2 regions of the Nocardiopsis nanhaiensis genome follow, and region 1 is predicted to be linked to the other one. Evidence: riboswitches for the same ligand, from Rfam matches in the RefSeq annotation. Region 1 holds a riboswitch; the other holds the start of a gene.

Region 1 (7,165 bases):
GTGGGGCGAGGCGATGCTCGGGCGGGGCCGACTGGCCGAGGCCAGGCAGCAGCTCGAACTCTCCCTGGAGGCCGCTGAGACCGAGCGGGCCGACCCGAGAGGCAGGGGCGCGGCCCTGGAGTGGTTCGGCATCCTGGAACGCCGTGAGGGTCACCGGGAGGCCGCAGAACGTCGGCTCGAGGCGTCGTTCCCCTGCCTCGACCACACGCGCGCCCGGCCGTCGGCCCTCCACCACATGCACATGGGGGACGCCGCACTGCTGGGCGGGGATCAAGAGGCGGCCCTCGAACGCTACGCGGCCGCGCTCCGGCTGTTCCGCGAGCACGCTGAGGCGGAAGGGCCCGACCACGCCAACGAGGGCAAGCTGCTGGTGAACCAGGCCCGCATCCTCGCCGAGGAGCACCCCGGCCAGGCCGTCGCGCTGCTGGGGGAGGCCCTGGGCCGCTTCGTCGCGGCCAACCGTGCCTACCAGGTCGGCAAGGTCCTGGAGACCCTGGGCGACCTCGGAGACAGCCCAGGGGAGCGGTGGACCACGGCGGCCGAGGTGTACGAGCTCGTCGGCGCGGCCGGAGCCGCCAAGCGCCTTCGGGAGAAGCTCACCGGGCAGGAGCGGGCATAGCGTCGGGGCCGGGCATGTGGCTCCGGCCCCGGTATTGCTGGAATGGGGTCAGGCGAATAGTTCGTCGGTGGTCTTCACTTTGACGGCCTTGGTGAGCCAGGCATCGAGCTGGTCCGAGTCAGCGCATTCGTCGATACGCTTGCGTGCCTCCTCGTCAACCGTGATGGGGAGTGCCTCCAGGATACGGAGGAGCGCCTCGCGCTTGCCCTGCGCGAAACCTTCCTCACGGCCTTCCTCACGGCCCTGCCCCACGTACTTGCGGGCGAAGTCGCTCTGCCACTCGTAGGTACCGGTTGCCATGAGGTCCTCCCACATCTTGCGGGCCGACGCATTGAGCTTCGACTCGATGTAGTCATTATAAAGAAGTTGGGTGTGTTCGGGCAGCTTGTCCAGGGCGGCTTCGGCGGCCTTGAGCACAGGCAGGTGTGAGCCGTAAGCCGCTGCGGACAGCACGGCAAGCTCCGGAAGGGCCCTCGCCCGTTCGATGTCGTCGATGTAGGGGGTGTTACTCGGTCCTAGGACCGCTGGCCTGAGAACGGCACCTCCGTTCTCCATCTCGATGGGAGTGCGTGCCCACTGCTCGGTGTCGCTGTCCGGACAGACCACCATCAATCGAACGGGGCAACGTAGTTGCTCCCTGACAGTGGCGAGGTAAAGAGGCCAGGTGTAGGGCTTGTCATGGTCCTTGTCCTGTTGGACCTCCGAGATGATGGCCAGTAGCTTTCCGCCGTCGTCGTCGTAGAGAACGACCACGTTGTCTGACTTGAACGGCTTGGGCTTGAGCTTGGTGTGGTCACCGCAGCCGAGCTCCGCACGGGCGAAGTCGGGCACAGGGAAGCCAAGCGTGTCGCTGAGCATGAAGGGCACCAGGGACGGCCTGTTCTGGAGCAGCCGTACCTGAAGTTCGTGGTCGAATCCGGGCATGGCATGAAGCTACTGAGCGTGGTCGCGTGATGTCGGTGGAATCCGGAAATCAGTGGGTGTAGACCTCGAAGGGGACGGTGAGTGTGCGCTCCAGGGAGATCCGGATCCTCAGCGGGCTGCGGGCCGCGAGCGCCGCCGGGGTGGGAGGGTGGTCAGCCGTGATGAGGCGTTCGGCGAGGATGCACACGGCCAGGTGGTCGTCGTCGAGGGAGCTTTCGAAGCGGAGCCGGAAGAGCGCTCCTTCACGGGTACGCAGGCGGGCGCCCTCGGGGGAGTGCACGACGGTGAGCCTCGCGCCGGGCCTGTGGGCGAACACGGTGTCGGACCACAGTTCCTCGTCGGCGGGGAGGTTCCCCTCCGCGACGGTGAAGGCGTCGGCGGCCCCGGCGAGGCGGTGGTCGAGTTCGGCGTCGGACACGACCAGGATCCCCGGGCCGTCGGGGTTCGCGGCGGCGGGAACCCTGTGGACGGCGAGGGAGTCCTCCACCGGGGTGACGGCGACCCACAGGGAGGCGGTCCCGAGGCTCCGGACCCTCGGCGGCGGCACGGCGAGGAGCGCGGGGGCGCGCGCGGGCGGATCGACTCCCATGATCCGGTAGGCCTCGGCGCGGATGAGGTCGAGCGACTGCTCGGGCGCGGAGCTGATCCAGGATCGGGCGGTCTCGTGCGTGTGGTCGCGGAGCTTCTCCGCCTGGTGGAACTGGGGCGGGAACGGTGCGTGGGGGTCGAGGGGCTGGGCTGCTTCGTAGAGGCGGCCGAGCGCGGAGTCGGGGTCGACGGAGTCGCGGCCGCCGGGGGAGAGCAGGACCGGGCGACCGAGGGCGGCGGCGTAGACGCTGACGGAGCCGTGGTCGGAGAGGACGAGGTCGGCGGCGGTGACGGCGGCGCGCCAGCCCTCGTCGGGCGGGATCAGGAGGAGGCCGGAGCGGAGGGTTTCGTCGAACCACGCCTCGATCTGGCGCTCACTGTGCGAGGACCAGACATTGGGGTGCAGGACGAGCGCGAGGCGGTATTCATCGTACGGGAGTCGGGAGAGGAGCCGTGGTACGAGCGAGGGGTGGGACCCGAAAAGGGAATCGGTCTTCCAGGTGGAATTGACGGTGATGAGTTTCTGTCCGGGGCGCAGGCCGAGATCGTCGCGGTAGTTGAGCCGCCTCGGCGCGCTGGCGAGTAGCCGGTCGTAGCAGGGGTCGCCAGCGAGAAAGGCGAGGGGGAGCGCGTCGGGGCAGCCTTCGCGGAGCCGGTCGAACTGTTCGGTGTGTGAGAGCGCGATGGCGGAGGGAACCAGGCGCCCTTCGTGCTTGAGGGTCCCGTCGGAGAGTCCGAAGACTTCCTGCTTCCTGCTTCCTGCTTCCTGCTTCCTGCTTCCTGCTTCCTGCTTCCTGCTTCCTGCTTCCTGCTTCCTGCTTCCACCTCTTATTATATCCGTTGCCGTGGGGAATTCTCAGGATCGGGGAATTTATCTCGTGCAGATTATCGCCGAGGCTGGCGGTGACGACGAGGTCGAATTCCATTTCCCGTGCCTGGTCCCAGGGGAGGTGGCGGACACCGTTCTCCCGGATGTACTCCTGGACGCCGTTGGCGAAGACGGCACCGCTGGTCTGGGCGCAGTAGAGCTGGACGCGGGGGTCGTGGAGCGCCGGGAGGATGTCGGCGATGCGGGTGGCGGCGGTGACGCTGTGGATCACCAGGAGTACACGCAGTGTGGTGTCGACGGTTCGCCACTCGGGGGTCAGGGCGAGGACATGGTCGGTTGCGCGGGGCGGCTCCTTGGCGGTCACAAGTCGCAGAGCCTACTGGGGGTGTCGCCCCTCCGGCAAAGGGTCGGGTATGTCCGTTCGCTGCGGTGTCGCAGCTGGCGCTGTCCTCCGCAGTGTCCTTGGCCTTCGGCTCCGCGGTCGCGCGTGATCCAAGGCGTCCCGGGCCTAGATTTAGTAGGACGTCCAACTATATGGTGAGGTGGCCGCGGAGCGGGGAAGCTGGTGCGAATCCAGCACGGTCCCGCCACTGTGACCGGGGACAACACCGGGAGTCAGGCCACCGCTCGCGGCCAGGGAATTCGTGTGATCCACGAGGATGGAGTGAACACGCATGGTCAGCGAGCTGACGCATTTCGTGCATGGCAAGAACGTCCCGGGCCGGTCCGGTCGCTTCGGCGACGTCTACGACCCCAACACCGGCCGGGTGCAGGCGCGCGTCCCCCTGGCGGACCGGGCGGAGACCGAACAGGTCATCGCCGACGCCGAGGCAGCGCAGATCGACTGGGGCTCCTGGAGCCCCCAGCGCAGGGCCCGGGTCCTGCTGCGCTTCCTGCAGCTGGTCGAGCCGGAGCGGGAGTCCATCGCTCGGGCGCTGTCCGCCGAGCACGGCAAGACCGTCGCCGACGCGCACGGCGATCTCCAGCGGGGGCTGGAGGTGGTCGAGTTCGCCGCCGGTATCCCGCACCTGGCCAAGGGCGAGTTCTCCGACAACGCGGGCGCCGGGATCGACGTGCACTCCCTGCGCCAGCCCCTCGGTGTGGTCGCGGGCATCACCCCGTTCAACTTCCCGGCGATGATTCCGCTCTGGAAGGCCGCGCCCGCGCTGGCCTGCGGGAACGCCTTCATCCTCAAGCCCTCCGAACGCGACCCCTCGGTGCCGCTCCGGCTGGCCGAACTGTTCCTGGAGGCCGGACTGCCCCCGGGCGTGCTCAACGTCGTCAACGGCGGTAAGGAGACCGTGGACACCCTGCTCACCGACCCCCGCGTGGCCGCGGTGGGCTTCGTGGGCTCCACTCCGATCGCCGAGCACGTCTACTCCACCGCCACCGCGCACGGCAAGCGCGCCCAGTGCTTCGGCGGGGCCAAGAACCACATGGTCGTCATGCCCGACGCGGACCTCGACCAGGTCGCCGACGCCCTCATCGGCGCCGGATACGGTTCGGCTGGAGAACGCTGCATGGCCATCTCCGTCGCGGTTCCCGTGGGTGAGAAGACCGCGGACGCCTTAGTCGCCAAGCTCACCGAGCGCATCTCCGGCCTGACGGTCGGCACCTCCGACGACCCCGGCGCCGACTTCGGCCCGCTCGTGTCCAAGGGAGCCCTGGAGAAGGTCGACTCCTATGTGGGGCTGGGCGTCGAGGAGGGCGCCGAACTGGTGGTCGACGGCCGCGGCCACAAGGTCGCGGGCCACGAGGACGGTTTCTTCACCGGAGCCTCCCTCTTCGACCGCGTCACCCCGGACATGCGGATCTACCGTGAGGAGATCTTCGGCCCGGTGCTGTGCGTGGTGCGCGCCGCCGACTACGCGGAGGCCCTGCGCCTGCCCAGCGAGCACGAGTACGGCAACGGGGTCTCCATCTTCACCCGGGACGGCGACACCGCGCGCGACTTCTCACAGCGGGTCGAGACCGGCATGGTCGGCGTGAACGTGCCCATCCCGGTGCCCGTCGCCTACCACACCTTCGGCGGCTGGAAGCGCTCCGGATTCGGCGACCTCAACCAGCACGGGCCCGACTCCATCCGCTTCTACACCCGCACCAAGACCGTCACTTCGCGCTGGCCCTCCGGGGTCAAGGAGGGCGCGGAGTTCACTATCCCGGTTGTCCGGTGACCCCCGCGACCACGGACGAACAGCGCGCGCTGGCCGAGACCGCGCGCGGGTTCGCCGACGAACACCTCGCGCCCTTCGCCGTCGAGTGGGACCAGAACAAGCACTTCCCGGTCGACGTGCTCCGCAAGGCCGCCGGACTCGGCATGGGCGGCCTCTACGTCTCCGAGGGCTCCGGCGGCACGGGACTGACCCGGCACGACGGCGCCGTGGCCTTCGAGGCCCTGGCCACCGGCTGCCCGTCCGTCGCCGGCTACCTGTCCATCCACAACATGGTCGCCTGGATGGTGGACCGCTACGGCGACGACGCCCAGAAGGCCCGCTGGCTGCCCGGCCTGTGCTCCATGGAGACACTGGGCAGCTACTGCCTCACCGAACCGGGGGCCGGGTCCGACGCCGCCGCGCTCAGCACCCGCGCGGTCCGCGACGCCGACGACTACGTCCTGACCGGGTCCAAGCAGTTCATCTCCGGGGCGGGCGCCTCCGAGGTGTACGTGGTGATGGCCCGCACCGGCGGCGACGGCGCCGCGGGGATCTCCGCGTTCGTCGTCCACCGCGACGACCCCGGGGTCTCCTTCGGCGCAGACGAGGCCAAGATGGGCTGGAACGCCCAGCCCACACGCCAGGTCCTCATGGACGGGGTGCGCCTGACCGCCAACCGGCGCCTGGGCACGGAGGGCGACGGCTTCCGCATCGCGATGAACGGGCTCAACGGCGGCCGCCTCGGTATCGCCGCCTGCTCACTCGGCGGGGCCCTCGCTGCATTGGAGGCCACGACCTCCTACCTTTGCAGCAGGGAGGCCTTCGGCGCCCCGCTGATCAACGCCCAGGCGCTCCAGTTCCGGCTCGCGGAGATGGCCACCGAACTGGAGGCCGCCCGCTCCCTGCTGCGGCGGGCCGCCGCAGCCCTGGACGAGGGCGAACCCGAGGCCGCGCACCTGTGCGCCATGGCCAAGCGGTTCGCCACGGAAGCCGGATTCACCGTCGCCGACCAAGCCCTCCAACTGCACGGGGGGTACGGCTATTTGACGGAGTACGGCATTGAGAAGATCGTGCGCGACCTGAGGGTCCACCGAATCCTGGAAGGGACCAACGAGATCATGAGTCTGATCATCGCCCGCGGACTGACCGGGGCCGCCTGATGCCGAACGATGCCAGCGCCCCCAACGGGACCGCGGCGCCGCAGGACGACAAGGTCCTGTTCAGCGTCGGGAACGGGCTCGGGCACGCCACGCTCAACCGGCCTCGCGCCATCAACGCGCTCGACCACGACATGGTCCGCGCCCTCGACGACGCCCTGACCCGCTGGGAGAGGGATGACTCGGTCTCGGTGGTGCTGCTCGACGGCGCCGGAGACCGGGGCCTGTGCGCGGGCGGCGACATCCGCGCCATCAGGGCCAGCGCCGTGGACGGAGACAACCAGGCCGCTGACTTCTGGCGGGACGAGTACCACCTCAACGCCCGGATCGCCCGTTACGCAAAGCCCTACGTCGCCCTCATGGACGGCGTGGTCATGGGCGGCGGCGTCGGTGTGTCCGCGCACGGCGCAGTCCGCGTGGTCACCGAACGCTCTTCTGTGGGCCTGCCGGAGACCACCATCGGGTTCGTGCCCGACGTGGGCGGCACCTACCTGCTCTCGCGGGCGCCGGGCGAGACCGGGACCCACCTGGCGCTCACCGGCACCCCGATCGGTGCCGCGGACGCGCTCTACGCCGGCATGGCCGACCACTTCGTGCCCTCCGACCGGCTGGAGGACCTGGTCGCCGCGATCGCCAAGGCCGCACCGGAGGCCGACGTCGCCGGTGCGGTGGGCCGCTACGCCGAGATCGCCCCGGCCGGGAAGCTGGCAGACCAGCGTTCCTGGATCGACAGCTGCTACTCCTCCGACGACGCCGAGGAGATCGTGGCGCGGCTGCGCGCCCACGGCGACCCGGAGGCCGCCAAGGCCGCTGATCTGATCGAGAGCAAGTCGCCGACCTCGGTGAAGACCACCTTGGCGGCTCTGCGCCGCGCCCGCGGGCTCGGCTCCCTGGA
Region 2 (7,165 bases), on a different contig from region 1:
CTTACCCTCCCCGGTCTCCTCCGCCAGCCCGTAACGGCCGAGCAGTCCCAGGTGGTAGGAGCAGGTCTTCGGGGTGAGGCCGAGGCGTTCGGCGGCGTCGCTCGCGGTGAGGCTGCCCTCCTCGGAGAGGAGCTGGAGGAGATCGAGTCGGACAGGGTGTGCCAGGGCCCGGAGACGACGAGGACCCATGACTTCGGAAGGACTCTTCTCAGAATACATGTTCCCATTTTCCTCGCTTCGGGGGAGGGCAGTCAACCTGCACTTTTGTGCACCTCGTTCGGCACCCAGGGCTACTGACAACGCTCTCCTCATCGGTGGAGGCTCGTGGCATGGACCCACGAACGCACACCACACACCGCAAGGTGCAAGCCTCCGTCGTTGGAGGTCTCGCTCTTCTCCTGTCAGCAACGGCGTGTGCGGACGACCCCGGCGTTGACAGAGAAGGCCGGGGCGCCGCCGACACCGGCTCCTGGGACGGGGCCCTCGAGTGGGAGCCGTGCGGTGGCGGCGAGGGTGCCGAATGCGGAACGCTCACCGTGCCCGTCGACTGGGACGACCCCGACGGCGCGACCGTCGACCTCTCACTGACCCGGCACACTGCCGAGGACCCCGACGAGCGCATCGGCCCGCTCCTGTACCTCGCCGGTGGGCCGGGCGACCCGGGGGCGCTCCATGTGCGCTTCATGCCGGAGCTTTTCGGGGAACGGGTACGGGAACAGTTCGACCTGGTCGGCCTCGACCCGCGCGGGGTCAACGACAGCGGGGCCGTGGTCTGCTCCGAGGACCTGCTGGACGCCGAGCCCGACGCGTACCTGCACAGCCAGGAGGACTTCGACGAACGGGTCGAGTACAACCGCGCCTTGCGGGAGGACTGCCGCGAGCACACCGGGCCGCTGTACGACCACGTGGACACCCTCTCCGTCGCCCACGACGTCGACGCCGTCCGTGCGGCCATGGGGGAAGAGCGCATCACCGCCTACGGGACCTCATACGGCACGGCTGTCGGTGCGCTCTATGCTGAGCAGTACCCGGACCGTGTACGGGCCATGGCTCTGGACGGTCTCGTCGACCGGAACGCGGACACCGAAGACTTCGTGGGACTGCGCGTGGAATCCATGCAGGCAGCTTTCGACGCGTTCGTCGACTGGTGTGCTGACGAGGGCTCGTGTGCACTCCATGGTCAAAGCGTGCCCGAGATCTGGGCCGATCTCCTCGAACGGGCCGATGCCGACGGCTTGGAGGGGCAGGAGGGCCCCCTCACCTCCTACGAGCTCGTTGAACAGGTCCACGAGTGTGCGTACGAGCCGGACTGGGCGGGGCTGGCCGACCACCTGGCGGCACTCGGCTCCGGGCAGGTGGCCGAGGGCACTGCCTGCGGCGGGGACGAGGAGGACGCCGGGCCGCCGGTCGAGATCCAGGACTCGCGGGGCCTTTCCGTGGCCAACTTCTGCTCCGACTACGACCTCGCCGTCGATGACCACGAGGGGTGGCACGACCTCATGGAACGCACTGGTGACGAACACGGCCCGGACGTGGGGCTCAGTCCGAACGCCGTTCAGCGAATCGCCGACTGCCTGGGCGGGCACCACCCAGCCACCAGACCCCAACACGGGCAGGAGACGGACCGGGAGGCACCGATCCTGCTCACCTCCACCGTCGCGGACCCGATCACCGGCCACAACCAGGCCGCCCGCGTCGCCGAACAGCTCGGCGACCGTGCTTCCCTCCTCACCTACGAGGGCGCCGGGCACGGTGCCTACGGGTTCTTCAGCGGCAGCGAGTGCGTGACCGAGGCCGTCGACGACTTCCTAGTGACGGCGTCCCCGCCCGAGGACGGCACCACCTGCCCGGACGCCCGCGGCTGACCGCCGCCGTACCCGGGTGTGTTGCGTAAGGGTTCCCCAGTGGTTTTCGTCAAGCTGCCCTGGGGGTTGGTAGGAGGTGCCGTCTCGGAGCATGCGGAGAGCACATCGATACGTCGCCGGGAAGGGGCGAGGTCGCTGGGACGTGGTGTTTCCCTCCTGGCGCTTCTTGTCGTATTAGACACGCGAGTCCGGTGTGGGCAGTGAGGCGATCGCTGAAAGGCGGGGAGCCGTTCGAGAACGCCGTCTTCCACAATCCCGACGGTGAGCACCGGACCACCGTCGAGTACTGCTTCAACGAGGAGGTGAGCCCGGCCCGTGAGGTCCCGCGCAACATCGACCACACCCACCGCAACGACGACTACTCCGGCTATGACCGTCTGGTCTTCGAACGGGAGGACCCCGCCGACTGGGACCGGGCGTGGGACGACGTGGACTACTGCGGGGTCAGAATCTGCTCCCCGAACCGGGTGCAGCTCGACGGACACGGCCACGCCTGGCGGGCACGCGACCGGAGGCCCAGGTGAGGCGGGCCAGGGGGACTACCCTGTTGGTGCCTCCGTCCCCACCTGAGAGTTCACGATGCAGCGGACCTCCATCGACCGATACCTGATACGCGGCGAGCTCGGCAGCGGCGGCATGGGAGTCGTCTGGCGTGCCCACGACCCCCGCCTGCGCCGTGAGGTCGCCATCAAGGAGGTGCTACTCCCAGAACACCTGTCCCGGGAAGCTCGGGAGTCGGCCAAGGCGTGGGTGGCGCGGGAGTCGCAAGCCACCGCCCGGATCAACCATCCCTCCGTGGTCACCGTGCACGACGTCCTGGAGGTCGACGACACTCCGTTCATCGTCATGTCCTTGATCGACGGTGTGTCCCTGCGTACCCGCCTGAACGAGGCGGGGCCGCTGACGGCCGAAGAAGCCCTGTCCGTGGCACGGACCCTGCTCGAAGCCCTGTCGGCGGCCCACCGTTCCGGGGTGGTGCACCGCGACATCAAACCGGCCAACATCATGCTCACCGGCGGAGAGCCGACTGCCGTCCTGACCGATTTCGGCATCGCGAGTGTCCTGGAGAGCGGTTCGGTGTCACTGACCACGACCGGTTCGGTCTTGGGCACCGCCGAGTACTTGGCGCCCGAGCGGCTGGAACACAAGAGCGCCGAGCCGCCCTCGGACCTGTGGAGTCTGGGCGCGACCCTGTACGCGGCTGTGTCCGGGGAGTCGCCCTTCCGGAGGGACAACCTCGCCACCAGTCTCAGCGCGATCCTGGCCAGCCCGATCCCCGCGCCACCGTGCGAGGGACCGTTGCGTGAGCTCATCGAAGGGCTGTTGGTCCGCGACCCCGATCAGCGGTTGACCGTGGAACGCGCGTTGGAGCTGGTCGGGAAACCGTCGGACGAGGGGAGATCGGTGGGTTCCGACCCGGTCGGGCGGCGCCCGTTCCGGAAAGGTCCTGTGACCGCCGTCCTCAGCTCGGTCCTGGCAGTGGCCGTGGTCGCCGCCGCCGTGTTCACCGGCCCCTGGGGGAACCTGAGGGGGCCGTGGACGCCGCCGGAGTCCCCCGTCGAGGCCGGAGAGGAGCCGACTTCCCCGGCACCCACGCACAGTGCGGGCCCGCTGCCCCCGGTCGAGGAGATCGGGTTCACGACTCTGGAGAACGACAGTTTCACTGCCCGGGTGCCGGAGGACTGGCAGAGCACGGACATGACCGATGAGGCTCTGGAGGGCAATGATGCGGCCGTGGTCAGATACACCCTGCGCGACCCGTACGTGGAGGACCTGACGCTGGTGCTCAGCGTGTACCACCACGACGGTGAACCGACGCCCGGTGTGGAAGGGCTGAAGCGCTGGGAGGAGGGCTACGCTGAGGGCGGCCTCGAGGACTGGGAGTTCCTGGTTTTGGAGGACCTCTCCCCTGGGTCCGAGGTGTGGGACGTCGGGTCCTTGGAGGGACTCCACACCAACCCTGCGCGTGCGGAGTCCGAGCGGTGGCTCCTCGAGCAGCGGAAGCTCCGGACCGAGGAGCGGGCCGAGTACTTCCTCTTCGCCAACTTTCCCGCGGACCTGCGTGAGGTGTACCGGCCCCTCGTGGAGGAGGTCGCCGCCTCCTTTGGTCCGCCCGGGTCGTGACTGTGCGGAGAAGCCTCGGTCCTGGTCGCAGAACTCCTCCGCGCCGACGGGGTGCGGGTGGGAGCACCTCTGGCCAACGCGTCGCCACGGTCGGCCGTGGGGTCCTCGCGCGCGTGTTTGCCCTGGCCGATTAAGGCGTCGACTCGGCTGTCCTCACGCGACCGGGAACTCCGGGTCGACCAGGGCGAAGCTCTGGTCGAGGCAAGCGGTCACGACCAGCTTCCCGCCGACCTCCGGGCCGGTGAAGAACAGGACGGTCTGGCTGGTGGTCCACAGTGCCCTGGTCGCACTCCCCTACCAGGCTCGGACAATACCTACGCGCTCATCCCCTCAGTAGGGTCGGACCGTGGCGCCTTGCAGTGATCGCTCACGGTAGGTTTCCACGGCCCGCCCTCCGAGTGAAGTGGGCCGCCGACGAGGCGCCTCCGGCTGAGGTCCCTTTCCGAAGGCCCCTTCCCGAACCGGACAGGCCCGATTTCCAGGCATTCGACTCCCATCGCCCAACCGTCAGGACGTGCACCAAGACGCCAGTGCGCGAACAGGCGCGGAGACCGACAAGCGATCTCGGCAAGCCAGCCCATCGCACGGCGTTCCCGGTTGCGCAGCCGTTGTCTGTATTTCCGACAGGCCCACCAGACCAGCTGCCGGTTGAGCCCGCGGAGGAAGTAGAGCAACTCGGACTGTAGAAGCGCCCGTAGTAGTTGACCCACCCCTGCACGATGCTGTTGAACATGCGCGCAAGGTCGTCCAGGGACTTGTCACTGCGGCGGGCCAGGTGCCAGGACCGGATCTCCCGCCCCATGGCCTTCATCGCGTCCGTGCTCACAGCCGGCAGAAACGACACGAAGTGTTTCCCGTGCTTGTTCCTGGCCAGCCGCGGCCGGAACTCATACCCCAAGAACGTGAACTTGGTGTGCTCATACAAGCCTTGCCGGTCCGCGTCCTTGCAGTAGACGATGCGGGTCTTGTCCGGATGCAACTCCAGGCTGCCCCTCAGCCGCCGCGCGATCGCATCCCTGACAAAGATCGCCTGCTTCTGGCTGCGACAGTGCACCACCGCGTCATCGCAGTACCGTTCGAAGGTGACCGAGGGAAATTCCCGCACCAGCCAGCCGTCGAACGCGTAATGCATGAACAGGTTGGCGAGCAACGGTGAGATACCCGGCCCCTGCGCGGTCCCGCGATCCCGCTCGACCAGCATCCCGTCTTCCTGCCGCAGCGGTGCTTGCAGCCACCGCTCGACATAGAGCAGGATCCATTTCTGGTCCGGTGCAATGTGGTGGGCGACCGCTTTGAGCACGAGGTCCCACGGAACGGTGTCAAAGTACGCCCGGATGTCCAGATCGAGCACCCAGTTGGCCCGCCAGCACTACCGACGGCACACCCCGACCGCGTCCAACGCCGACCTCCCAGGTCGGTAGCCATGGGAGTCCGGATGGAAGATCGGTTCGACCTTCGCCTCCAGATACATCCCGACCACCGTCTGGGCGATCCGGTCAGCCACGGTCGGCACGCCCAGGACACCCCTTTACCCCCGGCCTTGGGGATCTCCACCGCCTTCACCGGCGGCGGGAAATAGGTGCCCGAGGAGAGCCGGTTCCAGATCTTATACAGATGGGTCGGGGCTCCCCGGGTTCAGGTGGCTTGGTACTCTTCCCCGGCCAGTCGATACCACAGATGTGGTCAGGGAATCCGGTGTGAATCCGGAACTGACGCGCAGCGGTGTGGGGGACGGGCGGAGCACGAATGCCACTGGGAAGGGCCCCCTCGACCGCAGGGCCGGGGAGGCGCCGCCTGGGAAGGCGCTCCGTCCGGTTGAACCCGAGTCCGAAGACCTGCTGGCACCTCCGTTGCACGTGCACGAGGAATCAGAAACCAGGCTCCGCGCTCGAGCCCCGACACCTCTGAGGCACACCCATGTCCCAGCTCGCGACCCGCTACGCGTTCTCCCACACGTCCCGTCGCAACCCATTCCGGGTGACGGCCTTCTTCCTCACCTCCTCCCTCCTGCTCGCCGCCTGCACGTCCCCCGACGGGACCGAGGCCGGCCCCTCCGACGCCGATGCGGCCGGCTACCCGCGGACTCTCGACAACTGCGGCCACGAGGTCACCGCTGAGGCGCCGCCGGAACGGGCCGTCTCCCTCAACCAGGGCAGCACCGAGATCCTCCTCTCCCTCGGCTTGGAGGACCGCATCGTCGGCAGCGCCACCTGGACCGACCCGGTCATGGACGGTCTGGAAGAGGCGGCCGATGCGATCCCGCGCCTGGCCGAGAACCAGCCCTCCTTCGAACGGGTCCTGGACACCGAACCGGACTTCGTCAGCGCCTCGTTCGCCTCCACGGTCGGCCAGGGCGGTGTCGCCACCCGTGACCAGTTCGAAGACCTCGGCGTGCCCGCCTACGTCTCACCGTCCGACTGTGCCTGGGGCAAGGACAACGAAGGCGGCGGCGACGGTTCCCGGTCCGAGGAGCTCACCCTCGACGCCGTGTACGAGGAGATCGAAGACCTCGCCCACCTCTTCGACGCCGAGGATCGCGGCGACGAACTCGTCGGCGAACTCCAGAGCCGCGTGGACACCGCGACCGAAGGACTCGACGCCTCCGACGTCTCCCTCATGTACTGGTTCGCCAACTCCGAGTCCCCCTTCCTCGCCGGCTGCTGCGGCGCGCCCGGGGCCATCACGGCGGAGATCGGCGCGGAGAACGCCTTCGACGACACCGATGAGGAGTGGCCCCAGATCAACTGGGAGACCGTCGCCGACCGCGACCCCGACGCCATAGTGCTCGGCGACCTCACGCGCGACTCCCAAACCGCCGAGTCGGCCGAGGAGAAGATCGCCTTCCTGGCGGACCACCCCGCCACCAGCAACCTGACCGCCGTGCAGGAGGAGCGCTACGTCCTGCTCAGCGGCCAGGCCATGAACCCCTCGATCCGGACCGTCGAGGGTGTCGAGCAGGTGGCCGACGGACTTCGGGATCTCGGGCTCGCCCAGTGAGAGGCGCCCGCCTGACCCTGCTCCTGGTGGGCGGGCTGACGGCGCTGGCGGTGTCGGTCTCGGTGACCGTGACCATCGGCCCCGCGGCCATCACCCCCGGCGAGGTGTGGGCCTCGCTCGGTGCCCGCCTCGGGATCGGCGAGAGCCCCCTGACCCCCATCCAGGACGGCATCGTGTGG

What was found. A riboswitch is a leader RNA that binds a small molecule or an ion and turns the genes downstream of it on or off. The one in region 1 is predicted to bind cobalamin.
Region 2: it holds a riboswitch for cobalamin, as region 1 does, so the genes downstream of both, ACYVD1_RS01045 (ABC transporter substrate-binding protein) here and ACYVD1_RS17150 (CoA-acylating methylmalonate-semialdehyde dehydrogenase) in region 1, are expected to answer to the same signal.

Annotation. Positions count from the first base shown of each region.
Region 1 is NZ_BAAGZJ010000033.1:9,340-16,504, forward strand. Features, by position in the region: gene ACYVD1_RS17130 (hypothetical protein) at 1-619, shown strand, start outside; gene ACYVD1_RS17135 (hypothetical protein) at 668-1,543, opposite strand; gene ACYVD1_RS17140 (hypothetical protein) at 1,593-2,132, opposite strand; gene ACYVD1_RS17145 (hypothetical protein) at 2,208-2,717, shown strand; adenosylcobalamin (AdoCbl) riboswitch at 3,490-3,636, shown strand; gene ACYVD1_RS17150 (CoA-acylating methylmalonate-semialdehyde dehydrogenase) at 3,635-5,134, shown strand; gene ACYVD1_RS17155 (acyl-CoA dehydrogenase family protein) at 5,131-6,273, shown strand; gene ACYVD1_RS17160 (enoyl-CoA hydratase/isomerase family protein) at 6,273-7,165, shown strand, end outside.
Region 2 is NZ_BAAGZJ010000002.1:14,984-22,148, forward strand. Features, by position in the region: gene ACYVD1_RS01015 (helix-turn-helix domain-containing protein) at 1-219, opposite strand, end outside; gene ACYVD1_RS01020 (alpha/beta fold hydrolase) at 330-1,865, shown strand; gene ACYVD1_RS01025 (hypothetical protein) at 2,066-2,389, shown strand; gene ACYVD1_RS01030 (protein kinase domain-containing protein) at 2,445-3,989, shown strand; gene ACYVD1_RS01035 (reverse transcriptase domain-containing protein) at 4,357-5,340, opposite strand; gene ACYVD1_RS01040 (hypothetical protein) at 5,359-5,502, opposite strand; cobalamin riboswitch at 5,635-5,846, shown strand; gene ACYVD1_RS01045 (ABC transporter substrate-binding protein) at 5,907-6,986, shown strand; gene ACYVD1_RS01050 (FecCD family ABC transporter permease) at 6,983-7,165, shown strand, end outside.